Regions from separate parts of the Glutamicibacter mishrai genome, predicted to be linked through region 2. Evidence: riboswitches for the same ligand, from Rfam matches in the RefSeq annotation. Region 2 holds a riboswitch; the other holds the start of a gene.
What was found. Region 2 has a riboswitch for glycine ahead of cycA (D-serine/D-alanine/glycine transporter). Riboswitches for the same ligand answer to the same signal wherever they lie in the genome.

Region 1: another riboswitch for glycine. It lies ahead of gcvP (aminomethyl-transferring glycine dehydrogenase); the one in region 2 lies ahead of cycA (D-serine/D-alanine/glycine transporter).

The regions. Positions count from the first base shown of each region.
Region 1 covers NZ_CP032549.1:909,770-925,943, reverse strand. Annotated here, with positions in the region: gene D3791_RS04405 (MarR family winged helix-turn-helix transcriptional regulator) at 1-36, opposite strand, end outside; gene D3791_RS04400 (glutathione S-transferase C-terminal domain-containing protein) at 243-1,352, shown strand; gene D3791_RS04395 (hypothetical protein) at 1,349-1,690, opposite strand; gene D3791_RS04390 (RNase H family protein) at 1,772-2,677, shown strand; gene D3791_RS04385 (APC family permease) at 2,757-4,208, opposite strand; gene D3791_RS04380 (serine hydrolase domain-containing protein) at 4,472-5,632, shown strand; gene D3791_RS04375 (SGNH/GDSL hydrolase family protein) at 5,682-6,470, shown strand; glycine riboswitch at 6,572-6,669, shown strand; gene gcvP (aminomethyl-transferring glycine dehydrogenase) at 6,835-9,681, shown strand; gene gcvT (glycine cleavage system aminomethyltransferase GcvT) at 9,694-10,821, shown strand; gene gcvH (glycine cleavage system protein GcvH) at 10,882-11,262, shown strand; gene glyA (serine hydroxymethyltransferase) at 11,262-12,584, shown strand; gene D3791_RS04350 (L-serine ammonia-lyase) at 12,773-14,182, shown strand; gene mgtE (magnesium transporter) at 14,598-15,956, shown strand; gene D3791_RS04340 (NADH:flavin oxidoreductase/NADH oxidase) at 16,016-16,174, shown strand, end outside.
Region 2 covers NZ_CP032549.1:1,326,324-1,342,497, forward strand. Annotated here, with positions in the region: gene D3791_RS06270 (IclR family transcriptional regulator) at 1-623, shown strand, start outside; gene D3791_RS06275 (hypothetical protein) at 654-818, opposite strand; gene D3791_RS06280 (DUF2786 domain-containing protein) at 1,037-1,804, shown strand; gene D3791_RS06285 (GatB/YqeY domain-containing protein) at 1,955-2,413, opposite strand; gene D3791_RS06290 (DUF4232 domain-containing protein) at 2,498-3,889, shown strand; gene D3791_RS06295 (carboxylate--amine ligase) at 3,898-5,172, opposite strand; gene D3791_RS06300 (lipid II:glycine glycyltransferase FemX) at 5,186-6,328, opposite strand; gene D3791_RS06305 (metal-sensitive transcriptional regulator) at 6,425-6,754, shown strand; gene D3791_RS16735 (heavy-metal-associated domain-containing protein) at 6,812-7,132, shown strand; gene D3791_RS06315 (heavy metal translocating P-type ATPase) at 7,190-9,433, shown strand; gene D3791_RS06320 (hypothetical protein) at 9,442-10,233, opposite strand; glycine riboswitch at 10,514-10,612, shown strand; glycine riboswitch at 10,614-10,721, shown strand; gene cycA (D-serine/D-alanine/glycine transporter) at 10,898-12,400, shown strand; gene D3791_RS06330 (4a-hydroxytetrahydrobiopterin dehydratase) at 12,580-12,939, shown strand; gene D3791_RS06335 (FUSC family protein) at 12,955-13,986, opposite strand; gene D3791_RS06340 (MarR family winged helix-turn-helix transcriptional regulator) at 13,986-14,435, opposite strand; gene D3791_RS06345 (GMC family oxidoreductase) at 14,653-16,174, opposite strand, start outside.

The sequences.
Region 1 (16,174 bases), 420 kb from region 2:
GCTCTCGGTCAGCCAGCGGGTCTCATCGCTCTTCATGTTCTTTTATCACCTTTTGGATTCCTGCGGATCAACAAATTTTGTTGACGCATCAATCATCTCGTGTAGAGTTGAATTTTGCAATATATGGTGACGTGTCAATCAGATCATTGATCTGGTGGCCATGTTCAACCGCCGGCACTTGTCATAGGGTCGGTAGGGGAGCACGTGAGCGTATTCAGCAAGACGGATCATGGAGGGAAAAGATGAGCGAGGATTATTCGACCAAGGGTGCCTATGTCACCGGCGGAGAATTCACCCGGGATACCAACTACATCCAGGACCGGATCGTGGCGGATACCAACCCGGCCAGCTACAGCAGCGAGAACAACAACAGCAAGATCGGCCACCCGGATGCCGGAGTTTCCGACGGAGCCCAGCTCTGGCCAGTTGAAGCCGGACGCTACCGGCTGGTCGCTGCGCGTGCCTGCCCATGGGCCAACCGCACGCTGATCGTTCGCCGCCTGTTGGGCCTGGAAGACGCGCTGTCCATCGGCCTGCCCGGCCCCACCCATGATGCTCGCAGCTGGACCTTCGATCTGGATCCAGAAGGCAAAGACCCGGTGCTTGGCACCGAGCGCATCCAGGAGAACTACTTCAAGCGCTTTGCCGACTACCCGCGCGGAATCACCGTCCCGGCCATCGTGGATATCCCGTCCGGCGCAGTGGTGACCAACGACTACCCGCAGATCACCTGGGATCTTTCAACCCAGTGGAAGCAATTCCACCGCGAGGGCGCACCCAACCTCACCCCGAGCGACCAGCTCGAAGAAATGCTACCGCTGATCAAGCGCATCTTCACCGAGGTCAATAACGGGGTCTATCGCGCTGGCTTCGCCGGTGACCAAAACGCCTATAACGACGCCTACAACCGGCTCTTCGAGACCTTGGACTTCCTCGAAGAACGCCTGTCCACCCGCCGCTTCCTCATGGGTGATCACATCACCGAAGCGGATGTGCGCCTCTTCACCACCCTGGTTCGCTTTGATCCGGTGTACCACGGGCACTTCAAGGCCAACCGCAACAAGCTCATCGAGATGCCCAACCTCTGGGGCTACGCACGGGATCTGTTCCAGATGCCAGGCTTCGGCGACACTATCGACTTCGAGCAGATCAAGGCCCACTACTACGTGGTCCATGAAGATATCAATCCAACGCAGATCATCCCGCAAGGCCCGGCCCTGGACAACTGGCTCGAAGCCCCGGAACGCGAGCAGCTAGCCGAGACCGGTCCATGGCTTGATGGCACCGCGCCGGATGAAGTGCGTCCCGAAGAGCGCGTACAGTCCGGGCATAACCCGATGTACCCGGCCTAGTAGTCGAACCCCTGGGCTTCACAAGCCTCCTTGAATCCATCAAGGTCTGTGATCCCAGGGGTTTCCGGCTTTCGAATGTCAACGGCTGCCCGCAACTGCGCGGTGGCCGATTGCGCGGCATGAGCCGCGGCCTTCTGGAGATTGGTCTCGCCCACCCCTTGCGGAGCGTCCAGCCCGCCGCCCAGATGGATGCACGCGGCGTAGCCTTCGGGATCTTTCTCCCGCAGCTCATCGGTGGACGGGCCGGAACAGGCGGTGAGCACCAGGGCCAGGGCTGCTGCTAATGGCAAGAATTTCTTCACGCCACCCATGGTAGCCAGTGTGATTCGGCAACTCATGCGAAGAATGCCATAGATCCGGTGGCGACATGGCCCGATCCAAGAACCTGTCGCGGGCCTGGAACATGGCAGGATTAAATCATGACGATCATTGCTGCTGCAGATGGATCCGCCCTCGGCAACCCAGGACCGGCCGGTTGGGCCTGGTACGTGGATGAAGAGAACTGGGCCGCAGGCGGCTGGGACCACGGAACCAACAACATGGGCGAACTCCAAGCCGTCCTCGAGCTCTTCCGTTCCACCGCGCACCTGCCGGATGAAGAACTGAAGATCCTCTGCGATTCGCAGTACGCCATCAACTGCATCAGCAAATGGATGCCCGGCTGGAAGAAGCGCGGCTGGAAAAAAGCCGACGGCAAGCAGGTGCTTAACCAGGACATCCTCAAGGAACTCGACGCCGCGATCCAGGGCCGGAAGTACACCTTTGAATGGGTCAAGGGGCATGCGGGCCACGAACTGAACGAAGCAGCCGATGACCACGCACGCGCCGCGGCCATCGCCCATCAGGAGGGAACCGCCCCGGATGCCGGCCCTGGCTATACCGGCGGTGCCGGCCCAGCTGCTGCCACCCCCGCCAAGGCCCCGGCCTCCGAAGCAGAGCAGGCCGCACCAGCAGTGCCAGCTGCGGGAGCTGACTTCGCGGCCACCGTCTACGAACTGGAACTAGGGTTCCTCGACCCGCAGATCCGCACCAACTTCACCGAGCTCAAGGACTTTTTGCACCCGAGCTATCAAGAAGTGACCCGGCACGGCGGCCTGCTTGATGTCGCCAGCATTTCAGCCCTTCTGGATGCGGGATCCGCCCTGCCCAGCACCGGGGACATGCAGGTCTTGGCCACCCGCCAGATCAGCGACGAAATGGTTCTGCTGGCCTACCGGATGAAGCCGGCCGACGCCCAGGTGCTCGTGGTTTCCTCGTGGTGGCAATTAGGTGCCAACGGCTGGAAGCTGCGCTTCCGCCAGGAAACCTTCCAACAGCAGGCCTAGCGGCCAGCGCTCGAATCACGCTTAAAAAGCTGTGGTCCACCGGGAAATCCCGGTGGACCACAGCTTTATCAACTACTGCTTATGTGTAGTAGCCAGGGCGCGTTTCGATGTTGCCCTTCTTGTAATTGATGCGGTTGACCAGCCAGGTCACCGCCCACAGGACCACGCCAATCACCAGCAGCAGGCCGGCAATCTCATACTGCACCCAGTCGGCGCGGGAACGTGCCCACGGACCGGCCAGGAACAGGCAGAAGACCACACCCAGAATCGGGATGATGGTAGGTGCGCGGAAGGCGTCGGCTGGCGCCTTGTCGCGGCGCAAAACCAGCAGTGAAACGTTGACTACCGCGAAGACGCAGAGCAACAACAGCGCGGTGGTGCCACCGAGCGAACCAACAATGCCGTTCTCGCTATCCAGGTTCACGTAAGCCACCAAGGCAATCGCCAAAGCGGTGCTGAACAGGATCGCTACCCAAGGGGAGCGGCGAGTGGAGTGGACCTTGCCCAGGAACTGCGGCAGCACGCCCTGGCGAGCCATGCCGTAGAGCAGACGGCTGGCCATGAGCATGTTCATCAGCGCGGTATTAACCACCGCGAAGACGGTCACGAACGGGAAGATGGTATCGATCGGGATGTTCGGAGCGCCGATGCGCACCACGTCCAGCAGGATGCCGGCATCCGGGTTCTTCGGGTTCAGCAGGTCGCCGGTAGGGATCACCATGATCACGGTGATGGCCACCAGCATGTAGATCACAGCGCACAAGCCCAAGCCGATGAGCATGATCTTAGGGAAGATCTTGTTCGGGTTCTTGGTCTCTTCCACCAGGTTCACCGAATCCTCGAAGCCGACCATTGCGAAGAAGGCGATGGCCGTACCCATGGTCACCGCGGCGAACAGGCTGCGATCCGATGGGGTTTCGAAGACCACCAGGCGGCTGATATCGCCCTGGCCGGAGGCAATGACTGAGAATCCGATGCCGATGATCACTGCCATGATGGCCAGCGAAACGATGGTCAGCACCAGGTTGAACTTCACGCTCTCGCCCACGCCACGCAGGTTGATCAGGGCAAGGATCACGATGATGATAATGGCTGCCCACATCCCTGCCTGAGGGGTGGTCGGCACGCCGTCAATGAACTGGCCGAAGCCGATTAACAGGTTTTGCCCCACCAGGGTCGCCGACGTGGCAGCACTGGTAATGCCAGAGCACGCCACGGTGAAGGCCACGATGAAGGTGACAAAATGGATACCGAAAGCCTTGTGCACATACAGTGCGGCTCCGGCGGCGTGAGGGTATTTGGTCACCAGTTCCAGGTAGCTGAAAGCAGTGAGGGTCGCGATGGCGAAGGCAACCAGGAAGGGCAGCCATGCTGCGCCGCCGACCTGTCCTGCCACCTTGCCGGTAATAGCAAAAATGCCTGCGCCGATGATATCGCCCATGATGAGGAATAGCAGCAGCTTAGGGCCGATCACCCGCTTGAGTTCTGCATCCTGGCTCTGGGGTACTGGCGTGTCACTATCCACAGTCATGCGATCGAGATCATCTCCTTCAAATATTGGTGGCAAGCATGACAAATTTAGTTGTTGCACCTTGGGTCGGCAAACCGCCCTCTGGGTTGGCTCACAGTACCACGAGTCGAACGGCGTGAATTAGAGGATAAGCGGTCAAAGTGCCCTAAACCTGTGACTTGACGTACGGATATGCTGGAAGGGATGTCGAGGCGCGCCGATCGAGAATCGGGTGAATTACGACTAGGGTTGGTTGAAAAGCGACAAGCAGTTTAAGGATGTAGATGGACTCGGTGATCAGCGAAGATTTCGCACCATTGGCCCAGGCGCTCGAAGCCCGGGCTGCCGAAGAGGAAAACTATTCGGCGCAGCTGGCGATCTATCACCGCGGGGAACTGGTCCTCAGCCACAGCGTGGGCGAGCACCTCTCAGGCGACGCGCTCACCTGCGTCTTCTCCTGCACCAAGGGCCTGAGCGCCCTGGTTGTCGCACTGCTTGTCCAAGACGGGCTCATCGACCCGAGTGCACCCATGACCACCTACTGGCCCGAATTCGGCGCCAGCGGCAAGAGCGCGCTGAGCGTTGGCGAAGTGCTCAGCCACCAGGCCGGCGTGCTCGGCGTCCCCGGGGGAGTGCCCAGCCAGATCCTGCTGGATTCCGCCGAATACGCCAAGGTCCTGGCCTCCATGCCAAGCATCTGGCCGCTGGGGCAGAACATCGTGGGCTACCACGCCATCACCATGGGCGTGCTCATGGAGGAACTGGTCCGCCGCGTCACCGGCAAGGAACTGAAGGAAGTCTTCGAAGAACGCATCCGCAAGCCGCTGGGTGTCGACGTTTATATCGGACAGGATCCCTCGCTGGAATCCCGCTACCGCGACGTCTTGCCCGCAGTAGATGCCCCGAGCGAATTCTTCGACCCGTTCTCCCCGGCCGGCCTGGCCGTGAACTCCGCCTCCGGATTCGCGCTGGCCGACGGCCCGGTCTACAACTGGCATGAACTGGCCAATGCCGCGCAGGTGCGCGAATTGGGCCCGGCCTCCATGGGCGGGGTCGCCAACGCCCAAGGCTTGGCCGCCATCTACGCCGCATCCTTCGGCGCGGTGCCTTCCCTGGGCGCCGCCAACGGGTTCCTCAATGCGGACACCTGGGCGCAGGTTTCCACCGAACTGGTCTACGGCCACGACCGCACCAGCGGATTGCTGCAGGCCTTCGCCCTGGGGTTCATGAAAGCCACCGCCCGCAACAACTACGGCTCCATCTTCGCCTACGGGCATGACGGGGCGAACTCCTCGCTGGCCTTCGCCGACCCCGCCTACCAGCTGGGCTTCGGCTACATCCCTTCACGCAATGAAGGGCCCAAGGACACCTCCACCGGGGTGCAGCTGAGCCAATTGGCGCGCCAGCTCATCCTGGCGAAGAACGCCAAGGCGAAATCAAACTAGCCCCCGCCAGGGCAACGCAAGAAGAGCAGAAATACGAAGTGGGATTGAAGTGAAGAAATTTCTGGCATTGGGTGATTCATTCACCGAGGGCGTCGGCGATGTCGACGCAGCCCGCCCCAACCAGGTGCGGGGCTGGGCCGACCGCGTAGCCGAGGTGCTCAGCGCCGAAGGGGACTGGGAGTACGCCAACCTCGCGGTGCGCGGCAAAAAAATCGGCCAGGTCATCAACCAGCAGCTGGACCAGGGGCTTTTTCTGGCCCCGGACCTGGTAAGCATCTACGCCGGCGGCAATGACATCCTGCGCCCCACCGCGGACCTCGATGCCCTGATGCGCGGCTATGAAGGCATGGTCCGCCGCTTCGCCGAGGCCGGCAGCACCGTCATGCTGTTCACTGGTTTTGATACCGTCGAGTCCCCGTTGTTCTCCAAGACCCGTCCGCGCACCGCGATCTATAACGAGAAGGTGCGCGAGATCGCCGACAAGCACGGGGCGATCGTCGCCGACTACTGGCGCTGGCGCGAATTCTCCGACCTGCGCTACTGGGCGGCTGACCGTCTGCACATGAACGAGCTGGGCCATGCGCTGATGGCCTCCAAGGTGCTCAACGTCCTGGGCGAGCACCAGGTCACCGAGGGCAACTGGGCCGACAAGATCCTGGCGCCGGTTCTGCCTGACTTGGCCGTGAACTCGCGCGGAGAAAAGCTGAAGGAAGAATTGGGCTGGGCCACCGAGCATCTGGTGCCGTGGATCAAGCGCCGATTGACCGGAACCTCCTCGGGAGATTCCTTGTCAGCAAAGTATCCGAAGTACGTGCAGCTGTCAGCCAGCGTTAACTAGAAGTTTTGTGACGGTTTTTCTGCCGCAACGTCTTTGACGTATAGCGCGTGGCAGGTAACATGGTGGTGTGCTGCAGGTCTCCGGCCGGCAGCGCACGCCATAGACGGATGGCGGGAGAGTCCCGTTCACACCATGGACGAGCGCCGTAGGAGCAATTCCTCCCCAGGAAACTCTCAGGCCCCCGTACCGCCATCACGAGGCAACTCTGGAAAGAAGCCGGCCAGACCCGGCTCACCGAAGGTGCAAGCGCCCGGCTTAGTTGGCCGGAGGTGTAAAACTCTCAGGTAGTGCAACAGGGATGGGGAGGCAAAGCGTCCTTCCTTTGGCATGCGCCAAGACAGATCCCCGTGGAGACTCCAGCACCATGACCATCACGCAGACTTCGGCTTCTACGAATAGCGAATTCGTTGCCCGCCATATCGGCCCGCGTCCTTCCGACGTAGACACCATGCTTCAGACTCTGGGCTACGCCAGCCTCGAAGACCTGATCGACACCGCCGTTCCGGCAGACATCCGCCAAGACTCCATGCTGGATATCCCAGCGGCCCTGAGCGAAACCCAAGCGCTGGCCCACCTGCGTGACCTTGCCTCCAAGAACGTCATGAAGACCCAGATGATCGGCCAGGGCTTCTACGACACCATCACCCCAGCGGTGATCCGCCGCAATATCGTGGAAAACCCAGCCTGGTACACCGCCTACACCCCGTACCAGCCGGAAATCTCCCAGGGCCGCCTCGAAGCCCTGCTGAACTTCCAGACCATGGTCATGGACCTCACCGGCCTGCCGATCGCCAACGCCTCGCTGCTGGATGAATCCTCCGCCGCCGCCGAGGCCGTGCTGATGATGCGCCGCGCCAACAAGAAGAAGGCCAAGGGCAAGACCGTCCTGGACTCCAACATCTTCCCGCAGACCATCAAGGTCGTGCAGGGCCGCGCCGACGCGCTGGGCTTCGAGGTCGAGGTCGCTGACCTCTCCGCCGGCCTGCCAGAAGGCGACATCTCCGGCATCGTGCTGCAGCAGCCAGGCAGCAACGGCTCCATCGCCGAGCATGAGGGCATCATCGCTGCCGCCAAGGAAGCTGGCGCCATGGTCACCGTGATCGCTGACCTGCTGGCACTGACCATGATCACCCCTCCGGGCGAGCAGGGTGCCGACATCGCCGTGGGCAACACCCAGCGCTTCGGCGTTCCGCTGTTCTTCGGCGGCCCGCACGCAGCCTACATGGCAGTAGCCGATGGCCTGACCCGCTCCATGCCAGGCCGCCTGGTCGGCGTTTCGGTGGATGACTCCGGCGTGCCTGCCTACCGCCTGGCCCTGCAGACCCGCGAGCAGCACATCCGCCGCGAGAAGGCCACCTCCAACATCTGCACCGCGCAGGCCCTGCTGGCCATCTGCGCCTCGATGTACGCGGTCTACCACGGACCGGCAGGCCTGAAGCAGATCGCCACCCGCGCCAACAACCACGCCCGCGTGATCGCCAGCTCGCTGGTATCCGGCGGCTTCACACTGGCCTCGGACACCTTCTTCGACACCGTCGTGGTGAACGTGAAGAACGCCGAAGAGATCATCGCCAAGGCCGTCGAAGCAGGCATCAACCTGCGCAAGGTCAGCGACACCCAGGTGGGCGTCTCCACCGACGAAACCACCACCTCGGACATCGTCAAGTCGCTGCTGGCCGTTTTCGGCGTTGAGCTCTCCGCTCCGGAAGGCTTCGAGATCCCGGCATCGCAGCAGCGCACCAGCGACTACCTGACCCACCCGATCTTCAACACCATCTCCTCCGAGACCCAGATGATGCGCTACCTGCGCCGCCTCTCGGACCGCGACCTGGCCCTGGACCGCACCATGATCCCGCTGGGTTCGTGCACCATGAAACTGAACTCCGCCGCCGAGATGGAATCCATCACCTGGCCGGAATTCGCTTCCATCCACCCTTACGCTCCTGCAGCGCAGACCGAGGGCTGGCGCGAGCTGATCACCGACTTGGAAGGTCGCCTGACCGCGATCACCGGCTACGCTGGCGTGTCCATCCAGCCAAACGCTGGCTCGCAGGGCGAGTACGCAGGCCTGCTGGCCATCTCGGATTACCATGCATCGCGCGGCGAAGGCCAGCGCAACGTCTGCCTGATCCCGGCCTCCGCCCACGGCACCAACGCCGCCTCGGCAGTGCTGGCCGGCATGAAGGTCGTGGTTGTGAAGACCGCAGCCGACGGCACCATCGACGCCAATGACCTGGATGCCAAGATCGAGGCCAACAAGGACGTGCTGGCCGCCATCATGATCACCTACCCATCCACCCACGGCGTCTACGACGCCGACGTGCGCGAGGTCTGCGACAAGATCCACGCAGCAGGTGGCCAGGTGTACATCGACGGCGCAAACATGAACGCCATGGTCGGCCTGGCCCAGCCAGGAAAGTTCGGCGGCGACGTATCGCACCTGAACCTGCACAAGACCTTCTGCATCCCCCACGGCGGTGGCGGCCCAGGCGTGGGCCCGATCGGCGTAGGCGAGCACCTGCTGCCATTCCTGCCAGGCGATGCCTCGGGCACCTACACCGAGCGTGACGGTGTGCCGGTAGTGGCCACCGCCTTCGGCTCGGCCGGCGTCCTGCCGATCTCCTGGGCCTACATCGCCATGATGGGTGGCGAAGGCTTGACCGAAGCCACCAAGCACGCGATCTTGAACGCGAACTATATCGCCAAGCGCCTGAACGAGCACTTCCCAGTACTGTTCACCGGCAACAAGGGCCTGGTTGCCCACGAGTGCATCCTGGACTTGCGCGAACTGACCGCCAAGACCGGCGTCACCGCCGAAGACGTGGCCAAGCGCCTGATCGACTTCGGCTTCCACGCACCAACCCTGTCCTTCCCGGTAGCCGGCACCCTGATGATCGAGCCAACCGAGTCCGAAGACCTGGGCGAGATCGAGCGCTTCATCGAAGCGATGATCACCATCCGCCAGGAAATGGAAGAAGTGCTCTCGGGCATCTACAGCATCGAGCAGTCCCCGCTGCGCAACGCACCGCACACCGTATCGGCCGTGGTCAACAGCAACTGGGATCGCAAGTACTCGGTGGAGCAGGCTGCCTTCCCGGTAGCCCGCCTGAAGTCCGACAAGTACTTCCCGTCCGTGGGCCGCATCGACGGCGCCGGTGGCGACCGCAACCTGATCTGCTCCTGCCCTGCTCCTGAAGCCTTCGAAGACTAGGAAGACCTTGAGATGACTGAGACCACCCAAGAACTCAAGCACACCGCACTGCATGCCCAGCATGCGGAACTCGGCGCGAACTTCACCGACTTCGGCGGCTGGGACATGCCGCTGAAGTACGGTTCGGAACTGGCAGAGCACAAGGCGGTGCGCTCCACCGCGGGCCTGTTCGACCTGTCCCACATGGGCGAGGTGTACCTTTCCGGTCCACAGGCCGGCACCGCGTTGAACACCGCGCTGGCTGGCAACTTCACCATCATGAAGGTGGGCAAGGCCAAGTACTCGCTGATCCTCAACGATGAAGGCAAGATCATCGATGACTTGATCGTGTACCGCCTGGAAGAAGAAAAGTACCTGGTCGTCCCCAACGCCGGCAACGCCGATGTCGTGGCCGCCGCCTTGGAAGAGCGGGCCGCCGGATTCGACGTCGAGGTGGATAACGCCTCGGGACGCCAGAGCCTGATCGCGGTCCAAGGACCGAACGCCGAAGCCATCGTCGGCAAGCTCGCCGCCGATGAGCAGAGTGCCCAGAGCGTCACAGAAGTGAAATATTATGCGGCGGTTAATCTGGTGCTCGGCGGTATCGACGTACTTTTGGCGCGCACAGGATACACCGGTGAAGACGGCTTCGAATTGATCATCGATAACGAAGATGCCGCCGAACTGTGGAGCAAGATCATCAACATCGGTGCGGATCACGAGTTGGTTCCGTGCGGCCTGGCCGCCCGCGACTCGCTTCGCCTGGAGGCCGGCATGCCGTTGTACGGCAACGAGCTGAGCCTCGAACGCACCCCATTTGATGCGGGATTTGGCCCTGTGGTCTCCTTCAAGAAGGAAGAACACTTCGTGGGTCGAAAGGCCTTGGAAGCCCTGAGAGAGCAGACCCCTGCACGCAAGCTGGTTGGTCTGAAGGGCCTGGGCAAGCGCGCCGGACGCGGTGGCTACGCCATCGTCAAGGACGGGGCCACTGTTGGTGAAATCACCTCAGGACAGCCATCTCCGACCCTCGGCTACCCGGTAGCACTGGGGTATGTGGATGCAGAATACAGTGAAGTCGGCACCGAGCTAGAGGTTGATCTGCGCGGTAAGACTTTGCCATTTGTCGTCGTCGAACTGCCGTTCTACACGCGAGCCAAGTAACGTTAAACATCAGTAGGGCCAAGCCATACGCCCGCTTATTCCCTTGGGAGAGGAAATACCGTGAGTAAAGTTCTTTCGTCATTACGCTACTCGGCAGAACATGAGTGGATCGACGCATCGTCCCCAGCCAAGGTCGGCATCACCCAGATCGCTGCAGACGCCCTGGGCGACGTGGTCTACGTGGACCTGCCAGAGGTTGGCGATTCCGTCAGCGCCGGCGAAACCTGCGGCGAGGTGGAATCCACCAAGTCGGTTTCCGACCTGTACTCGCCAGTGACCGGCACCGTGGTTGCCATCAACGACGAAGCCGTTGACAACCCGGCAATCCTGAACGAAGACCCCTACGGTGCCGGCTGGCTGTTCACCGTAGAAGTGACCGAAGAAGGCCCGCTGCTTTCGGCAGCAGACTACGCAAGCGCGAACGGTGGAGACGTCCAGTAATGAGCAACCAGACTTTTGAATCCCTAGCACCAGCATCCCTGACCCAGTCGCTGGCAGCCCTCGATCCGGAGGTGGCGCAGCGCATCGATGCTGAGCTGGCTCGCCAGCAGCGCGGCCTGGAAATGATCGCCTCGGAGAACCACACCGCCCAGGCCGTCATGCAGGCCCAGGGTTCGGTGCTGACCAACAAGTACGCCGAAGGCTACCCGGGCCGCCGCTACTACGGTGGCTGCGAAGAAGTCGACGTCATCGAGACCCTGGCTATCGAGCGCATCAAGGAACTGTTCGGCGCGAACTTCGCCAACGTCCAGCCGCACTCCGGCGCGCAGGCCAACGCCTCGGTGTACCACGCGCTGGTCCGCCCAGGCGACACCGTACTGGGCCTGAACCTGGCTCACGGTGGACACCTGACCCACGGCATGAAGATCAATTTCTCCGGCCGCCTGTTCAACATCGTTCCTTATGGTGTGAACGAAGAGACCAACGTGGTGGACATGGATGAGGTGGAGCGCCTTGCCATCGAGCACCAGCCGAAGATGATCGTGGCCGGCTGGTCGGCGTACCCGCGCCAGCTGGACTTCCAGCGCTTCCGCGAAATCGCTGACAAGGTCGGCGCCTACTTGTTCGTGGATATGGCTCACTTTGCTGGCCTGGTGGCAGCTGGTCTGCACCCGTCTCCTGTGCCTTACGCCCACGTGGTCACCTCGACCACCCACAAGACCCTCGCCGGTCCTCGTGGCGGCATCATCCTGTCCAACGACGCTGAAATCGCCAAGAAGCTGAACTCCGCAGTCTTCCCAGGCCAGCAGGGCGGCCCGCTGGAGCACGTGATCGCCGGCAAGGCTGTAGCCTTCAAGATCGCTGCGTCGGAGGAGTTCAAGGAGCGCCAGCAGCGCACCTTGGCTGGTGCCAAGATCCTTGCCGAGCGCCTGACCCAGGACGACGTGGCAGCCAAGGGCATCAGCGTGCTGACCGGTGGCACCGATGTGCACCTGGTCCTGGTTGACCTTCGCAACTCGGAGCTCGACGGCCAGCAGGCCGAAGATCTGCTGGCACAGGTGGAGATCACGGTTAACCGCAACGCGGTGCCATTCGATCCACGCCCGCCAATGACCACCTCGGGTCTGCGCATCGGTACCCCGGCGCTGGCAACCCGTGGCTTCTCGGAGGCAGCTTTCGCTGAAGTTGCCGAGATCATCGCCCAGACCCTGATCGCTGGCGCTGATGGCAATACCTCGGTCTTGCCAGAGCTGAAGGACCGGGTCCTGAAGCTGGCTGAGGCCCATCCGCTGTACCCGGACCTGGCCAAGGTTTCCGAGTAGCACCATCTTGTGAAGATGAGGGCCCGGACGGCGGAAATATTCGCTTTTCGGGCCCGCAGTCTTTCATCCGCGCAACTCCACCCCACGCTGTGCGGATGCCCTGATGCGAGGATGACCCCTTTGCATACCACACCATCTTTCCGGCAGTTAGCTCCCGGATTGCCGACGTTCTAAGGATGTGACCCGCCATGGCGGTAAGCGTATTCGATCTTTTCTCGGTTGGCATTGGACCTTCGTCCAGCCACACCGTGGGGCCAATGCGTGCGGCTCACGCATTCGTTGCCCAAGTAATCCGTGAAGAGAAGATGGATGCCCTGGATAATATCCGGGTCGATGTCTACGGCTCACTGGCCGCGACCGGTCGCGGGCACGGAACTTTCACCGCCATCATGCTGGGGCTAGAGGGATTTGAACCCGAAACAGTTCTGCCCTCCCAGGTCGACGAGCGACTGGCACAGATGGAAAGCACCGGGGTCCTGCAGCTGGCAGCCCAGCTAGGCCAGCGCAAAGACCTGGACTACTCGGTGAACGACATGATCCAGCACCCGCTGACGGTGCTGCCGCGCCACACCAACGGCGTGAAGTTCGTTGCCGTGGATGCCCAGGGCAATGAACTGGTCAATGAGACGTTCTTCTCCGTTGGCGGTGGCTTCATCGTGCGTGAAGGTGCCGAAGAGCGCATCGAGAAGAACCTGGAAGAGAAGCTGCAACAGCAGCCTTATCCGTTTACCACCGCAGCCCAGCTGCTGGAACATGCTAAGTCTACCGGCAAGTCAATTGCCGAAATCATGATGGCTAACGAGCTGGCCTACCGCAGCCGCGAAGAGATCCGCTCAGGCCTGATCCACATCTACCACGTGATGGAAGACTGCAAGGACTCCGCTTTGGAACGTACCGGCGTTTTGCCCGGTGGCCTCAAGGTCCGCCGCCGTGCGCCGGAATGGCATGAGCGTCTGCGCAAGGAAGACAAGGACCGCGATCCTGTGTACTGGCAGGAATGGATCAACCTGGTCGCCTTGGCAGTGAACGAGGAAAATGCTTCCGGCGGCCGCGTCGTGACCGCGCCGACCAACGGCGCCGCCGGCATCATCCCAGCGGTCTTGTTCTACGCCACCCACTATGCCCCGGGCGCCAAGTACTGGAATGAAGAAGAGAAGAACGATGCTGTCGTGAACTTCCTGCTGACTGCCGGCGCCGTCGGCGTGCTCTACAAGGAGCAGGCTTCGATTTCCGGTGCTGAGGTCGGCTGCCAGGGAGAGGTGGGTTCAGCCTCGTCGATGGCCGCAGCCGGATTGGCTGAAGTCCTGGGCGGAACCTCGGCTCAGGTGGAGAATGCCGCTGAAATCGCCATGGAGCACAACCTCGGTTTGACCTGTGATCCCATTGGCGGCCTGGTACAGATTCCTTGTATCGAGCGCAATGCGATCGCTGCGTCCAAGGCTGTCAACGCGGCCAAGATGGCACTGATGGGTGACGGTGAACATCACGTCACCTTGGATGAAGTGATCATCACGATGCGTGAAACCGGCAAGGACATGAGCGATAAGTACAAAGAGACCGCGATGGGCGGATTGGCCGTCAACGTGGTCGAATGCTAACCGCTGGCTAAAGCCTGGGGCTTCGGGAGGTCGGATGATCCGGCCTCCCGAAGCTATTTAATGTGAGATGCGCCCTTGTTGTTGGCTATCCGGATCGGGTACCTGATAGAAATGGCACTGTACGAAGCATGAATCCATGTTTCGGAATCCTAGGAGGTGAGCTACATGGACGGCAGTTCTAGTCGATCTATCTATCTACGAGCTCACCAGATCCTTTTTTCACGCGCCAGCTGATTTCTCCTGCTCCAGGACAGCTGGGCGTTCGGCGAGTTCGTAGCCTTCCCGCTATTGGAATGCGCATTTTCATGCACGCAAATACTGACTGATTTATCACCCACATGATTGGGTGAAGAGCGGTGAGTAGTTGCTTGCGAGCCCTTGAATTTGCGCGCAACGAACCGTTTGGACGATAATCATGTTCACCTTCGAATACGTAGACTTTTCAACTACTTCTCAGGAAATCCGCAACTGCCTCGCAACCGAGGATTTCCAGCGTCTTGCAACCACCCTGCGGGGCCTGGAACTAGGGCAGCTCATCGAGCAGTTTGAAGCCCTGAAAATCGCCGACGCCGCGATCCTCTATCGCATGCTGGATAAGGACCGCTCTCTGGAGCTCTTCCAGAACCTCGATGCCCCGGTACAGGCGGAACTCATCAAGACGCTCCAGCAGGCAACCGTGGTCGAAGCCTTCGCGGCCCTGGAACCCGCAGACCGGGTGTCCCTGCTCGACGAGCTTCCAGCGACCGTCGCCACCCGGCTGCTTGCCGGGCTGGATAAGCAGCAGCGCCAGGCAACCGGGGTGCTGCTGGGCTATCGCGACTCAAGCGCGGGACGGGGGATGACCACCCAGTTCATCAGCACGCATCCCGAACTGACCGTCGGGCAGGTGCTGAACTGCATCACCCCGCAGCTGAACGCAACCGAACACTGCCACCTCATCATGGTGGTTGACCGCACCCGCCGATTCATCGGGGCAGTACGGCTAGCCGACCTCCTCGGACAGCCACAGGATCTGCTCATCTCGAACATAGCTTTTGAAATTCCCACCGCCCAAGCATCGGAACCAGATACAGAGGCGGCGCGCCGGGCTCTTGAGCGCCACCTGGATCTCATGCCAGTGCTCGATAACGAAGGACGATTGATTGGAGTACTGCCACTGGGCGAAGCCATAGATCTGCTGGAGGACGCTGAGGAATTACGCACTGCGCGCAGCGCTGGCTCCGAGCCGTTGTACCGCCCTTACCTCGGAACCCCGCTGCGCAAACTGGTGCGAGCACGTGTTGTCTGGCTGTTGGTCCTTGCCGTAGGGGCCACCCTGACCGTGCAGGTGCTGGCCACATTCGAGCAGACCTTGGAGTCTATGGTGGTTTTGAGCCTGTTCATCCCGCTGATTGTCGGCATTGGCGGGAATACCGGCAATCAGGCAGCCACTACCGTCACTCGCGCCCTGGCCATGGGCGATGTCCGGGTGAGCGATCTGGGGCGCGTCATGTTCAGGGAAGTGCGTATCGGAGCGATGCTCGGGCTGTGCCTCGGAGCAATCGGCTTCCTTATTGCGAGCGTGGTCTTTGAACTGGAAGTCGGAATGATCATCGGGATGACGCTCGTGGCACTGTGCAGCATCGCCGCCGCCGTCGGGGGAGCCATGCCGATCATCGGGAAGTTCTTCAAAGCCGATCCGGCAGTGTTTTCCAATCCCTTCATTTCCACCTTTGTCGATGCCGCGGGATTGATTGTCTACCTGTCGGTGGCAGTGCTCGTTCTCGGCCGGTGAGCTGAACGGATGATGTTACCGGGCGGAATAATATTGGCGGCCTCAACGTCGTACTAGGTATGCCACAAAGCAAGTTATTCAGCCCAGTAACCATCCCAACCAAGAGCGGAGAGGGACTTCAGCTTCGAAATCGGGTCGTGTTGCCGCCCATGTGCCAGTACGCCATCAATGATCGCAATGGCGTTCCAACCACTTGGCACCTAGCCCATTTGGGGTCC
Region 2 (16,174 bases):
TTGAAGCCCTGACCCTCATTGGCGAATCGGCGGCACCCATCAGCGTGGCCGAGCTGGCTGCCCAATTGGGGATCCACCGTTCCATGGCCTACCGCCTGGTCAAGACCTTCGAGCAGTACGGCTTTGTTGAGCGCATGCCCTCCGGTGATTTGGAACTCGGCGCACGACTTGGCGCGCTGGCCCGCAATGTGGCCAAATCCCTGCAGTCGGCAGCGGCCCCGCATTTGGCATCGGTGTCCGATGAACTTCGGATGACCGCGCTGCTGGTGGTCTTCGACGGCGAAGCGGCCGTCACCTTGAGCACCGCCGAGCCGCGCATGGCCGATGCCACGGTGGCTCAGCGCCCGGGCACGCGCCACCCCATTGATAACGGAGCGCCGGGACGAATCATTCGCTCGCAGCTCAATCCGGAGAAGTATCCGGCCAAGGCCTTTGAGTTCAGCCACGACGAGGTGATCCCGGGGCTTCATTCCATCGCAGTACCGTTGTTATTGCCGCAGGAGAAGCCGGCGGCCATTGCGGTGATCTATCCACCGCTGGAATTGGATGAAAACCATATCGCCCAGGTACTCGCCACAGCCTCCGAGCGCATCTCTGCGGCTCTGGGAATCCGGATGAAGTAAATACCTGAGCGATGGGCTACTGGTTACTGCCTACGCGGTGCAGGCTTCATTGGAGCATCCGGCATCACGCGGCTTGTAGGTTTCCGTCCCTTCGACCTTTTCCCACACAACGTGACGATGCTGTCCGCACCGCTCGCATGAAGGAGCCAGGTAGGTGGCCCGCTCTTCCATGGTGTATGTCCGAAAATCACCCATCAGAACCTCTCCTAAACCAGCCTCGGATCAAGGATCCGGAGCGTGCTGGACCTGCTTGGTGCCTACACTCTACGCGTTGATCTCATCACCGGCTAGAGTCGTTTCCAAACAGTTACCCACACCCCGGCAAGCAGCATTCACAATGACCTGCGACACTGGTGCCGTGAACCCGCACAAGCCGCTTTACTACCCATCGCACTGCCCGGAAAGAAGACGTCATGAGCACCTCTGAACAGAAGCTTCAGCGACTGAAGGAACGCATCGCGCTGCTGCTGAATAAGGCGGAAAACACCAACTTCCCGGCAGAGGCGCAGACCTTCCAGGAACACGCCGAACGGCTCATGGTCCGTTATGGCATTGGACGCGCCGAATTGGATGCCCAGCCCATTGGTCCTGGCAAGAAGAAGGAACCAATCATCGAAGAGCACTTCGATATGCGCGGCACCTACCGGCTGGGGCAACGCGACGGACTGTCCTCGGTGGGCCATGCTTTCCGGACCGTGACGATGCTGCAGACGAACTATTCGAACTTTTGCCGTTTGTACATCATTGGCCACGAGTCAGATGTGAACACGGTGAAGAACCTATTCTCTTCTTTGGTGATCCAGGCCAGCGTAGCGATGAGCCATTGGTGGAGCGAAGAAGGAAAGTATCTGGCATGGGATCGGACCGATTCAGAGAAGGTCATCGAGCGCCGCGAGTTCCAGCGCAGCTTCTACTTGCAGGTGGCTGAACGCATTCGCGGGCTGTACCAAGAGGAAAGCCAGCACAACGGCAGCGGCACCGAACTGGTCTTGGTCAGCCGCAAAGAACAGGTCGATGACTTTGTCAGCGAAAAATACCCATTCCTTCGCCGCAGCCGAAACCGCGCCGCCACCGGCAGTTTGAACGCTGCTTTAGCTGGCCGGGTCGCCGGCAGCCGGGCCGATCTTGGTTTTGGAAAAGACGTCGAATCCAACGGGACCGCAGGAGAAGTAGCCAGCTAGGGCTTCTTACTCGAAATCCCACCCCTAAATTCCGAGTTAGATTATCTAAGTGGGAATTTTCAGTGGATAGGTCTCAACGCGCTCGCCCGTGAAAGCTGCAGGTACGGCAAAGGGCCGCTCCGAAGAACGACCCTTCATGCCAGCCGGAGATCAGCCCAGCTTGGCGCGAACCATCTGTGAGACAGCCTTGCCGTCAAAACGGCCAGCGATTTCGGCGCCGACCAATTTCATTGCCTGGCCCATATCCTTCATGGTCATTTCATGATCTGCGGCAAGCTCGGCCATGACCTTGTCCACGATGCCCTGGGCTTCTGCCTCATCAAGCATCTTTGGCAGGTAAGTCGAGATGAACGCCGCCTCGGCCAGCTCTCGTTCTGCAAGATCCGCACGACCATCCTTGGCAGCCAGCGCCGCGGTTTCCTCGCGGTTTCCCACTTCCTTGCGCAAGAGGTTCTCGACGTCCTGGTCGTTGAGCTCGCTCGGGTTCTTGCCCGACTTCTCCTTGGTGCCAATGGCGCTGAGGATATTGCGCAGGGTGGTTTTCTCCAGCTCGTTGCCTGCTTTCAGGTGGACGATGCTGTCTTCGCGCAATCGATCTTTCAAACTCATGGGGGTCTCGCTTTCAAAGTATGTGTGGTTGAAACTCTACCCGCTGGCAGCTTCGATTCTTTCCCGCCTTGGTACGGTAGCTACATGAAACCACTGCGGCTTGGCGCGATCATCGCGATACTCCTTCTCGCAGTGGCCGTCGCGTTTCTCTGGAGGCCATGGGACGCACTCAAGCCCTGCGACGCACCCAAGGAGTACTGCACGCTTGCTTCCGAGTTGGAAGATAAGGAAGGCATCAACTCGACCGAGGTCGGTTTTGAAACCACCATGATCGATGCCAAGGACGGAAACTCTTCACTGGCATCGTGGACCGTGGAACTCGACGAAAACCTTGATGCAGAACAAGCCGGCCAGATAGCGCATGGAGTTTCATCCCGGATTCGGGACTTTGCCAGCGAGCAGTCAAAGGTGCGCAGTTCTCTGCGTTTTGTCGCCGGCGAGCCACAGGAATCAGCTGTCCCGGATCTCGTGCTGTACCCGCTGGATGTCTCCGACAGTGAAGCGGTCAAAGAGCGTATTGTCCAAGCGTTTTCCCTGCTCAAGCTCGGTGCCCTCAGCGTGGGACCCGGTTCCGCCGTGGCAAGGGATCTGCCGACGTTGAAAATCCTGGGCGATTACGCTGCCCAGCAGGAGATGCCCGTAACCTTGGCGCTGGAAGACTCTTCGCTGAGGTACAGCTCGGATCAGCGATTGAATACCTCCGAGTTTGATCTGGCTCTGGAAGCAGCCGGCCTCGATGGAGTGGACAACGTGGTCTTTGATTCCAGTGGGCTATCGCTGCACACGAATCAAGAGGAAGATTCCCAAGAAACCGGCAAGCTCAAAGACTGGCTGGGCCAGCATGCGCCGCTGGAAGAACCGGTCGCGTTCACCCTCAGCAGCGCCGGTTATGCGAAGGTGACTGAAGGCTGGGTTGGCGGCAAGCTTCCTGAATCTCTCATCGCCCGCCCTGCACGGATGCCCGATGGCCTGGCACCGTGGCCGAAGGATCCTTCGGCGCCTGCCTGCGCCGCCGGGGATTTGGAGCTTTCCCTCGGTGCTCCCGATGCCGCGTTGGGCTCCAGATATATGGCCTTGTATGCCAAGAACATCTCCAGCGAATCCTGCGCTATCCAGGGATATCCGCGGATCGAATTCCGCAACTCCCAAGGCGGGCGGCAGCAGGACATGGCTATCGAGCCGATGGCGCACATCAAGGCCCAGCGCGTGGTGATCCCCGCGGGCGAAAGCATCTTGTCGGCCTTGAAGTGGAAAGCCATGTCCACCGCCAATGACCCGGATGAAACGACCATGCTGAGCGTTGCGGCGACAACAGGTTTCGGGACGGTGAAGCTTATTCCGAAGGAGGGTGATTCGCCCGTAAGCCTTGATATCCTCGACGGCGGCCAAGTTGATCAAAGTCCGTGGCTCCAGGCCCTCGATGGCTGGCCGATACCGAGTACAGTCGGCCAGCAACCATCAAGAGAACTCCCCTGATCCCAGAATTACTGGGCGCGCGGCGGGAACTTCTTGTACTTGCGGTAATGATTGACCGCATTCAGAACCAGGTAGAACTTTCGGCGTGGATTCTTTTCCGCCGAGAACTTCAGCGGGTTGGATACCTTGCCGGCCTTGAGCAGCACGGCAGCCTTTTTGCCGGTCTCGCTGTCGAGGAATCGGCGCAGCAGGTGATGCGGCAGAACGGTGAAGAGCTGCTCGCGGCGCAGCTGCAGTACCCCAGCCGCGGTTTCCATGACTGCATCGGTGTGCGGGTCCGAAGCATCGAAGTCAGCACCAAGGAACTCCGTGACGTAGAAACGCGCCGGGTTCACGCCAGCAGCCGTGAGATAGAAGTGGTTGCGGCCCAGGCGGGGGTTGATCTCGAAGAATTTGATCTTCCCATCCCGGCGGTCGTACTTCGCATCGATCATCGCGATGCCGCGCCAGCCCAGTTCTTCGAGCATGCGGGCGCCGTCGGCGGCCATCTGGTCGTTCTGTCCAGTGACGATTGCGGCCGAATTGCCCAGTACCAGCGGGGCATGCTCCTCGATGACCACTTCGCCGTAGCCGGCAAAGATGACCTTGCCTTCCTGGGTGGCGAAGTAGGTGCACAGGCGCATCGCGTCATCGCCACCGGGAACGTATTCCTGCAGGATGTAGCCCGAGGTATAGCCGCTGCCATCGATCTTGCCCAGCAGGGTTTCCAGCTCGGCGCGGGAGTCGATGGTGTGGATCTTCTGCTTGCCTTCGAACTTCGCCGCGATCCAGTCCCCCGAGCTTGAAGGCTTGCCAATGACCGGGTAGGTGAAGTCCTTGGCCATGCTGTCCAGATCGGTGCCCGGGTAGTACACGGCGGTGCGCGGGTGGGCGATGTCCAGCTTCTCAGCCAGGGCGTAGAAGTTCTCCTTCAACGCGGCCGCTTCGATGGTTTCCAATTCCGGGTAGGGAATCACGTACTGGGCTTCGAGCTGCTCGCGGTGCTTGGCGATCAGCATGATGTGGAAGTCCAGCGATCCGAAAAGCATCAGCGGACGCTCGGATTCTGACTTGAGTTCGGTGGCCAGATCCCTCAGAGCCGCCACGACGCGGGACTCGTCAGCCATGGAGCCAATAGGACGCAGTTCGATGGCTACCGAATGCTCGATGACCCCGTTGCCAGCAGCTGGGAGCACGACCGAACGCACGCCGTAGGCTTCATAGAATTCTCGGGCCAGGGTGTAGGTGCCGATATCGCCGCCGAGTATGACGGGGACAAAAGGCTGGGTTGGATCAATTGCCACGGTGCGGGATTCCCTACTTCTTGCGCCAGTTCATGTACTTTTCGAAGGCCCAGGCCAGCGGCTTGTTCAGCGCCAGGTCCCATTCGCCGTTGGTCTGCACGATGTCGCAGCCGGTGTTGGTCTTGAACTTGGTCAGGCCCGACAGGTGGTGCTCCTTGTCCAGGGTGGCGCTCACGCCACCCTGGTCCAGGTAGCGGCAGCCGGCGGCGATGGAATCTTCCACCATGCGGTTCATGATGGCCTTCGGCGCGAAGATCTTGCGCTGCTCCGAGGAGGAAGCGCCGTAGAGGTACCAGGCCAGGTTGGATGAGCGGATCACGATTGAGGCCGCGAGGTCCACGCCTTCGTTGCTGGCGATGTAGAGGGTGCAGGATCCCGGCACCGCTTCGTTGAGCACGCGGTGCATGGTCTCGAAGTAGCTCAGCGGGCGTCCGGTGAATTCCTGGCGGTCTGCGGTGTGGTTGTACAGGGCATGGAAGCGGGCCATGTCCGCGGTGTCCCCCACCTCGATTTCCAGGGTGCTCTTCAGGGCCTTGCGGGTTTCGTTGCGAGTGGTTGCCGAGTAGCTGGCCATCACCTGCTCCACATCCAGCTGGTTGCCTTCTTCATCCTGCAGGGCAACGCGGGCCACGTATTCCGGCTGGCCTGCGCCGAAGTCCAGTCCGACATCTTCCTTGGTGAAGCCCAAATCCAGCAGGGCGTCGTTCAGCGCCAAGGCCTGCTCGGAGCTGCTCTTCAGTTCCAGGTCGGCCAGCTGGGCGAAGCCTTCCTTGCCGAGGTTCTTGCGCACGGCAGCCGCGGCCCAGGTGCGCACTTCGCGGCCCGGTCCCATTTTCAGCTGGAAGGCGCCACGGTTCTTGAGGTAGGCGGCCAGCGGGCGGATGACATTTTCTGCCGGGTGGGCCTGGAAGTCGATAACCGGGCCGTCGGGGACGTAGGCCAGGGTCTTCTTGATGACCGGGGCCGCGCGGTGCAGCACCAGCGCGGTGCCGACCAGCTCGTCCTGGTCGAAGAAGCCGAGGGATTCGCCACGCCAGCCTCCCTTGACGCGGGCCCATTCAGGACGCTGCAGGAAGCTGACGTCGTGGGCGGTTTCAAGGAAGGCTGAGTGTTCGGCGCTGGAAATCGGACGCACGTGCAGGTCGTTGTGGCTCACGTGTGAAATCCTATCGTGCTTCCCCTGCTTATGCAGGGAGATTTGATACCCCCAGGGGGTACTTGACTTTATACCCCCGAGGGGTATTATCGAACTATGGAAACCACCCAGAATCCGGATGCCCCGGCACAGCATCACGGTTATCACGCGGACAAGTCCGCACTGGAGCGTCGCCTCAAGCGCATCGAAGGCCAGGTGCGCGGGGTCGCCAAGATGGTCGACGAGGACAAATACTGCATCGACATCCTGACCCAGATTTCTGCCATCAACGCGGCATTGCACAAGGTCAGCGTGCAACTTATCGATGACCACATCGGCCATTGCGTAGTTGATGCCGCGAAGTCCTCCATCGAAAGCGGAGACCCGAGCATCGTCCAGGACAAGATCGCCGAGGCCACGGCCGCGATCTCCCGGCTGGTGCGCTAAGCACGCCCGGATCCCAAATTCAGATTCACACAAAATTCATCGAAAGAGAGCAAGATCATGAGCCACAACTGCAACTGCGGATGCTCGTCCGAGAACAACTCCAGCACTTCCCAGGGACTGCAGATCACCACGCGTGACCAGGCCACCCCGCTCACCACCCAGACGGAGATCAAGATCTCCGGCATGACCTGTGGCCACTGTGTCTCTTCGGTCACCGAGGAGCTCAAGGAACTGGCCGGCGTGCAGAACGTCGACGTCATCCTCGATGCCCAGGGCATTTCCACCGCCACCGTCACCGCAACCGAGAAGCTCAGCGAATCGAGCATCCGCGAAGCCATCGACGAGGCCGGTTACACCGTCGAAGCCATCAACGCCTAGCTCCACCAGCCAGGCGCCAAGCCCCCCAGAGGTGGCAGGAAAGTGCAAGGTAGAACAATGACTTCCCACGCGCCAGAACACGCGCTGCCCGAAGTACGCACCGTCGACCTAGATATCCAGGGCATGACCTGCGCCTCGTGCGTGAACCGGGTTGAACGCAAACTCGGCAAGCTGCCCGGGGTCACCGCCTCGGTCAACCTCCCGTTGGAAACTGCCAAGGTCCAGGTGCCCCGAGATGTCAGCGACGAGACGCTGATCAACACCGTCGAAGCCGCCGGCTACACCGCCACGCTGAAAAAGCCTGCAGTCCACGAGCATGAAGAACATGGCGAGCATGCCGGGCATGAGCATCTGGTCCCCAACCACCTGTTGCTCCGGCTGATCATTTCCGCGGTATTCAGCATCCCGCTGTTCGTGATCTCCATGATCCCGGCAGCCCAGTTCCCGCACTGGGGCTGGGTAGCCTTCGCGCTGGCGACGCCGGTGGTCTTCTATGGCGCCTGGCCATTCCACAAAGCCGCGGCAATCAATGCCCGGCACCTCTCCTCCACCATGGACACCCTGGTGTCCCTGGGCGTGCTGGCCGCTTACCTGTTCTCGGCCATCCAGCTGATCCTTGATCCGCAGATGACCGCGCACACCGGCATGGCGATGAGCGAGCACGCGCTGTACTTCGAAACAGCCGGCGTCGTGGCCACCTTGCTGCTGCTCGGCCGCTATCTGGAGCATCGCGCCAAGTCTTCGGCCTCGGATGCGCTGAAGTCCCTGCTAAACCTGGGAGCCAAGGACGCGGCGGTGCTGCGTGATGGCCAAGAGGTCAAGATTCCGGCAGCCCAGCTGCAGGTCGGCGACCGCTTCGTGGTGCGCCCAGGCGAGAAGATCGCCACCGACGGCGTCGTGGTTGAAGGCTCCAGCGCAGTGGACACCTCGCTGCTCACCGGCGAATCGGTGCCACAGGAGGTCAAGACCGGTTCCGAAGTCACCGGCGCAACCCTGAACACCTCGGGGCGGCTGGTGATCGAAGCCCAGCGCGTCGGTTCGGAAACGACCCTGGCACAGATGGGCAAGCTGGTCTCCGAGGCGCAGTCCGGCAAGGCTCCCATCGCCCGGCTGGCGGACCGCATTTCGGCTGTCTTCGTGCCGATCGTTCTGGCCATCGCGCTGCTCACCTTCGTGATCTGGTGGCTGGTGAGCTCGGATCCCTATCAGGCGTTCAGCGCCGCGGTCGCAGTGCTGGTCATCGCTTGCCCTTGCGCCCTGGGTTTGGCGACTCCGATCGGCCTGCTGGTCGGCACCGGCCGGGGCGCCCAGCTGGGCATCTTGATCCGCGGCCCGCAGGTCCTGGAAGACACCCGCAAGCTGGACACCATTGTTTTGGATAAGACCGGCACGGTGACCACCGGCGTCATGGCCCATGTAGGGACCTTCCCGGTCGCTGGCGTTGATGCCGCTCAGATCCTCGGATTGGCAGCTGCCGTCGAGCATCACTCGGAACACCCGATCGCCCAGGCGATTGCCCGAGCCGGAGCAGAGCGCTGCCCGCTGGCCGAGGCCACCGATTTCCGCTCGGAACCCGGCGGCGGCGTCATGGGTACTGTTGATGGCAAGAAGATCGTTGTCGGCCGGCCAAGCTGGCTGGAATCCACGGGAACGGTACTGGATTCCGAGGCGCACGCGCTCTTGGCCGAGGCTGAGGCGGCCGGAGCCACGGCAATTCTGGTTTCTGTCGACCAGCAGTTCCAGGCCATCATTTCGGTTGCAGATCAGATCAAGGACTCCTCCGCTGCGGCCATTGCGCAGTTGCAGCAACGCGGCTTGCGGGTGGTCCTGTTGACCGGCGATAACCCGTCGGTGGCAGAGAAGGTCGCGGCCAAGGTCGGCATCGATCCGCAGGATGTGTTCGCCGGGGTCTTCCCCGCCGATAAGGCCAAGGCCATTTCTTCCCTACAGGAACAGGGCAAGGTGGTGGCCATGGTGGGCGATGGCGTCAACGATGCACCGGCACTGGCCCAAGCCGATCTGGGCATCGCCATGGGGTCGGGCACCGATGTGGCCATCGAGGCCGCCGATATCACCTTGATGGGCAATGATCTGAAACAGGTCAGCGCCGCCATTGATCTCTCGGCCAAAACCTTGGCCACGATCAAGATGAACCTGTTCTGGGCTTTCGCCTACAACACAGCTGGCATCCCGATCGCGGCCTTGGGTTTGCTCAATCCGATGATTGCTGGCGCCGCCATGGCGGCCAGCTCGGTATTGGTCGTCGCCAACTCGCTGCGTCTTCGCAGCTTTGGCAAATAACGCAGGACTTACGGCGTTTCCCTGACGCTGGTCATGACTTTCTTGAGAGTTGCATACTGCTCGCTCTCAAGGAAGCTCGTGGCCTCGTCCAGGGTCACGACTCCATCGTCGTCATAGCCCAGCGCTTGCAGATACCCCGGGGCCATGCCCATGATCGAATTCCGGTCAGCGCTGGTCATGAAGCAATCAATCGCTGGCTTTTCTGTCCAGTTCTGCCACTCATCATCGATGATGACTGCGACGCTCAGATCCCGCTCGCCAAAGCTGGCCACCCAGTAATAGGTGACCACACTTGTTGGCGCGTACTGGAGTTGGGATGCAGCAGCAGTGTCGAGAATGCCTCGCTCATAGGAGTTCGGGTTGTCAGTGTCCCTGAAACTATTCGTTTCAAAATTCATCGCCAGGTTCTGCTCTGAGTCCCAGACCTCGAACGCCGAATAGTTTTCGTCGCATCCATAATCGCAATTTTCAACAACTTCCCAATCCTGGGGAACGTCAAACGTGAGGTTGTAGGAGGACACGGTGCGCCATTGCTCTCCCGGATCTTCTGTCGGTTCCGTTGGTTCCGGCGCTTGGGTCGGCGCACTTGTTGGCGGCCCTGCATGCTCTGGTGCTGGCGCCCAGCTCGGTGGACCAGCATGCTCTGGCGGACCTGGATTTTCTTGAGGGCTTGCGTGTTCAGGTGGCGCAGCGGTTGCTGCGGACATGAAGCTTGCCCCGGTGACTGCACTACTGGTCAGCAGAAGTCCTGCTGCGAGCACTGCGCCGCCTTTGGCCAGTGCTTTAATGGTTGGTTTCATATTGGGTCCCCTTTCCCATCCACAACGATGGGGCCGAGCCACCCATTAATCACTACACGGGATATAAAGTATTGGCCGCGAATTCATACCAGGCATTCGTGATTTGAGCCTGCATTCCTTGCTTCACTGAAGCCCCAAAACCCCGCGACTTCTACAAAGGCAATCCGCGACCATCCACGCACGCATGCTTAGGTGAACGTCGATGAAATCTTCAGACATGCGACTTGCGTCACATTCGATGTTCTGCGCATACTGTGATGGCAATCACCACATATGCCGTTGATACGTGGCGGGAGAGACCCGTCCTCACCAAGGGCGGGCGCCGTAGGAGCAATTTCCTCCCCGGGAAACTCTCAGGCACCCGTACCGCCACGAGAAGGCAACTCTGGAAAGCAGCGCAGAATGAACTGCGCTCACCGAAGGAGCAAGCTTCGCCCAGTAGTCGGGTTGAAGTGAAAACTCTCAGGTTCAAATACAGATTGGGGAGGGACCACGAACAGTGACGCATGATGCTCACCAGATTCGACGGCTCTCTCCAGTGGCATAGGCAGCAGTTGCTCTCAGCGCAGCGAGCTGACGTTGCCTTCCCGGAGCCGGGCGATTCTGGCGTTCTCAGCAAAGTAAGTTGCTAGGCGTCACGCCACACTCCTGGAAGGCAACCAGCATGAGTACCACCAGTTCTGATCCCACACTTGAACGCGGACTATCCAACCGGCACATCCAGCTCATCGCCATCGGCGGTGCTATTGGCACCGGCCTGTTCATGGGCTCCGGCAAGACCATTTCCGTCGCCGGCCCCTCGGTCATCTTCGTCTACATGATCATCGGCTTCATGCTCTTCTTCGTCATGCGGGCGATGGGTGAGCTGTTGCTCAGCAACCTGAACTACAAGACTTTTGCCGATTTCGCAGGTGACCTGCTCGGCCCCTGGGCCGCATTTTTCACCGGCTGGACCTACTGGTTCTGCTGGGTGGTCACCGGCATTGCCGACGTTGTCGCCATTGCCCACTATGTAGCGTTCTGGTGGGGTGACCTGCCGCTATGGGTTCCAGCCTTGGCCTGCATCGCGCTGCTACTGGTGCTGAATCTGGCCACTGTGAAGGCCTTCGGCGAAACCGAATTCTGGTTCGCGCTGATCAAGATCATCGCCATCGGCGCGCTCATCGTCGTCGGCCTGGTCATGATCATCACCGGCTTCCAGCACAACGGCGCCACCGCTTCCGTCGCGAACCTCTGGGCTAATGGCGGGATGTTCCCCACCGGTTTCATGGGCTTTGTCGCCGGATTCCAAATCGCCGTGTTCGCCTTCGTAGGCATCGAATTGGTCGGCACCACGGCCGCCGAAACCAAGGACCCCGAGAAGACCCTGCCCAAGGCCATCAACTCCATCCCGGTGCGCATCCTGTTCTTCTACGTCGGTGCATTGATCATCCTGATGACCGTCCAGCCATGGAAGCTGTTCTCCTCGGAGAACTCCCCCTTCGTGGGAATGTTCACCCTGGCTGGGCTCGCCGGAGCCGCCGGGATCATCAACTTCGTGGTGCTCACCAGTGCCACCTCCAGCGCTAATTCCGGGATCTACTCCACCTCGCGCATGCTGCGCGGCCTCGCCTTGGAAGGTGATGCACCCACTGGTTTCGCGAAGCTTTCGAGCCGCAAGGTGCCCAAGAACGCGTTGATGTTCTCCTGCATGTTCCTGCTGGCCGGCGTCGTCCTGCTTTACAGCGGGGACTCGGTGATGGGCGCCTTCACCCTGGTCACCACGGTCTCGGCGCTGTGCTTCATGTTCGTCTGGACCATCATCCTGCTCAGCTACCTGGTATACCGTGCACGCCGGCCTCACCTGCACGATGCCTCCAACTTCAAGGTTCCCGGCGGCCGGGTCATGCCCTACGTGGTGCTTGCCTTCTTCGGATTCATCCTGTGGGCTCTGACCACCCAGCCAGATACCCTGGTCGCCCTGCTGGTGACACCGATCTGGTTTATCGCGCTAGGCCTTGGCTACCTGGTGGTTCGCCGCAATCCGAAGCATGAGGCGCTACGCCTGGCCCATCTGGGCAAGGTCGCGCACGAACGCTACGAAGCAGCCGCGTACCGCGACAGCAAGGCCTTTGGCCACAAGGAGAGTTCAGTGGCTGACGAAGTCGTGGAGCACGAGGCACGTTAGCAGTCCCAGCTGGTTCAGCACCGACGCCTGCTGCCCCGTGCCTTTGTTTCCAAGGCACGGGGCAGCCTGCGTATTGGCTGTGCGCCCTGTACCTTTGAATCGATTACTGCGACGATGATAAGTGGCGGCCTCTGGCCAGCACCATGGGATAACCCTCCGCCTTACAAGGAGATGTTTCCATGACAAATATTCGACAGCTTTCCCAAGCCCAATCAGCGGTCAGCCTGGTTCCGCAGCAGCGGTTATCCGCCCTTGAAGATTGGAAGCGCAGCAAGGAATCCTTCACTGCGTCCTACCGATTTTCTTCGACCGCCACAGCATTGGAATTCATTACCCTCGTCGGGCTGCTTGCCGAAAAGGTCGGCATTTACCCGCATGTTGATTGGCGTATTGACGCGGTCTACTTGCGCCTAGCGCAGGGCCTGAATACCGAGATAACGGCGCAAACCATCAACTTGGCCCGCCGCGTTTCAGTCGACGCGCACCGGCTTAATGGCGCGGCAATGGTCGATTACCGGGACCGCGAGGCCACCGCGTAAGAAGGCCTGCAGGTTCTACTTATTGCTCGCGCGCCGGTGGGCAATAATACCGATGACAATGCTCTGCACGGCGCCGACCCCGGCGCCCAGCGCGGTCATGGCCACGCGGTCGATAAGCAGGCTGGACGCCGGTTCCGGGCTGACCATGTGGACCATCAACAGCGCAGTCACGGTCATGAACACCATGCCAATGGCGTAGTTGCGCAGAATCACCAGCTCGATGCAGATCTGGCCAATGATCGCGGTGACCAGGATGACCCAGATGGGTGGTTCAAAGAGGAGCACGCCAGCAGTCAGCACCACACCGACGCAGGTGCCGACACTGCGCTGCAGGCCGCGGGCAACCCGGGAATAGGCGTCAATTCCGGTAACGGCAGCGATGGCGCCAAGGCTGGCCCAGTACCAGTGCCCGCCGTTAAGTAGTTCGGCCGCGATGCCAGCGAGCAGCACACCCGATCCCATTTGCGCGGATTCGCGCAGGGCCCGCCCGGTTGGCGTCCAAGAGTATCCCGCACCCAAGGTATGCAGGAGATTGGCTCGGCGCACCGAAAGCCCCAGCATGAACAGCAGGCTGAAGATCATCGTTCCGCCACCCACCAGAAGCACGCCGATGAAGGAATGCGTGGTGGCCGGAATGGTAATGCAGGCGCCTCCGGCGAATACGGCAAAGATGGGGCCGGGCGGCATCCAGCGTGCCGCGTGCGAAACATAATTCGCACCGAAGCCGATCACCGCAAGGACCAGAGCGCAGATGATGAATGGCGCGTGGATCAGCGAGAAGAAGGTTCCCAATAGCATGGCGGTCAGCTGCACCAGTCCGACCGACAGCTGCTGCCAGAAGCGTTGAGCGTAGCCGTCATAGCGTCCGAAGACGGCGCAGAATGCACCGAAGGCCGCGTACATTGCCCAGGCCAGATGCCCGGTAACGGTCACCAGCACCAGCGGAACGGTCAGCGCGAAGGCTGCCTTGGCCGCTGGGATCACCGAGGGCCGTGGTGGCGCGACGACAACGGAGCGCGTGAGTACTTCTTTGACATGTCGTTTCATCAGCGCGCCTCGCCATCCTTGATGGCTACCAGTTGCAGCAGGGTGCGCAGGGTTTCTTGTTGTTTCGCGTCGAGGGCACCGAAGACTTCCGCCTCGCTGCGTTCTGCCGCAGCGGTAGCCCGGGCAGTGAATTTCTTGCCGACCGCGGTCAGTGTGATGATATTGCGGCGCCGGTCCGAGGGGTCCACGCTGCGTTCCAGGATCTTGCGGTCCGCGAGCTCGTCGAGGTATGCCACCAGGTGCCCGCGGTTCAGGTTCGAGTGCTTGGCCAGATCGTTTTGCGACATGGGCCCGAATTCGGCGAGCGCGCAGACAATCATGAAGTGATTGCGGGTCAGCGACTCTGATTCCATGAGTTCGGTGAGTTCTTGGGTGCCCACCCTGCCGGCTCGCGAGGTCAGATAGCTCAGGGAGTTCCATTGGAACTGCGGAATCAGGAAGTCGTTCATCCCTCCAAAATATCATTTCATGGCGAAACTATTTCTTGGCGAGCCAATAATCCATCGAACATCACACTTGCGTGACAAGCAGCAGGCAACACCGAAGGTGGGGGCAACCATCCAGGTACTTAGCCGTACCAATCACTAAGATTTCGACCATAGGCTGCGGGAATCAGACCCCCTGATTCACCTTGCGACAATGAATGCACGCGGCAATCATGGCGTCCTAATCTGCCAACCCGAGCTCCTTGAGCATGAACTTGGCGCCCTGCTCCCCAATCAAGACGGAAGGCGCATTGGTATTTCCGGTGGTAACTTTCGGCATGATCGACGCATCAATCACTCGCAGTCCTCGCAGACCATGAACCCGCAATTCGGGGTCAACCACGGCCTGCTCATCGATGCCCATCGCGCAGGTACCGACCTGGTGGTGGTAGGTCACCACGTTATTGCGAATGTACCGCTCCAGTTGTTCATCATCCTGTACTTCGGGCCCCGGATAGATTTCCTGCGCGCCCCAGGCATCCGCCAATGCTTCTTGTTGAACCATCTGTCGGCACTGCTTGATGGAGAACAAGAAGGCGTCCATATCCCGCTGGTCAGACAAGGCGTTGAGATCGATATTCACCGGATCATCCAGCTCTGGCCCGCTCAACGTCAGCTCGCCGCGGCTGTATGGGGTGACGATTCCAGAATGCAGCGTGAAGGCCGTGCCATCAATCGGTTCCATCCCCGGCGAATACATCGGGACGGCAAAAAAGATCGGCTGGGTGTCAGGCCTATCCAGATCCTCGCAGGACTTGGCAAAGAGATGCGACTGGGACACCGAGACTCCCTGTCGCGGAGCCGGAATTTCTCGCGTGGTAGTTTTTGAGATCACTGGAGCCAGCAGATGGTCATGCAGATTCTTTCCCACCGCAGGCAGCGAATGCACCGGAGCAACTCCCACCTGCTCCAGCTCTTCAACCGCTCCGATGCCAGAGCGCAGCAGGATCTGCGGGGAACCGAGGGCGCCGGCGCTGAGCACGACGTGATCCGCGGCCAGCTGGTGCATCTTCCCGTCCTTCCGGTATTTCACACCGGTGGCCGTTCCACCTTCAACAATCACGGAGTGCACTTCCGCGCCGGTGATGATGGTGGCTTGGTCTCGAACCGGCTTCAGATAGGCTTTCCACGTATTGACCCGCTGGCCGTCAACGATATTCACCTGTTCCTTGGAGACACCGTCTAGCACGCCCGAGTTGTAGTCGGGGTTGTACGGGATTCCGGACTGTTCGGCGGCCTTGATGATGGACGCGTGAATCTCATCGAGCTCATAGTCATTGTCGACCGGAACCGGTCCGCCGACTCCATGAACGCCGCTGGCTCCCCCGGAGAAATCTTCAATTTCTTTGTAGATGGGCAGCACGTTGCCCCAGGCCCACGCCGGTCCGCAAGTCTTGGCCCAATCGTCAAAGTCCTGTTGCGCGCAGCGAACCCAGATCGTTGCATTCAACGCATGGGAACCGCCCAGGACCTTGCCTCGCGGCAGATGCACCCGCTGGCCACCTGCGCCTTCCATGGGCGTGGTGTAGTAGTCCCAGTCATCAGCGCTATGCCACAGCTCTCCCATGCGCGAAAGATCGTGGATCGCAGGGTTGGTGTCTTCTCCCCCGGCTTCGAATACCGTCACCTCAGCACCGGCATCAATCAGACGCCGGGCAACAACCGCTCCCGCCGAACCCGCACCGACCACAATGACAGATACC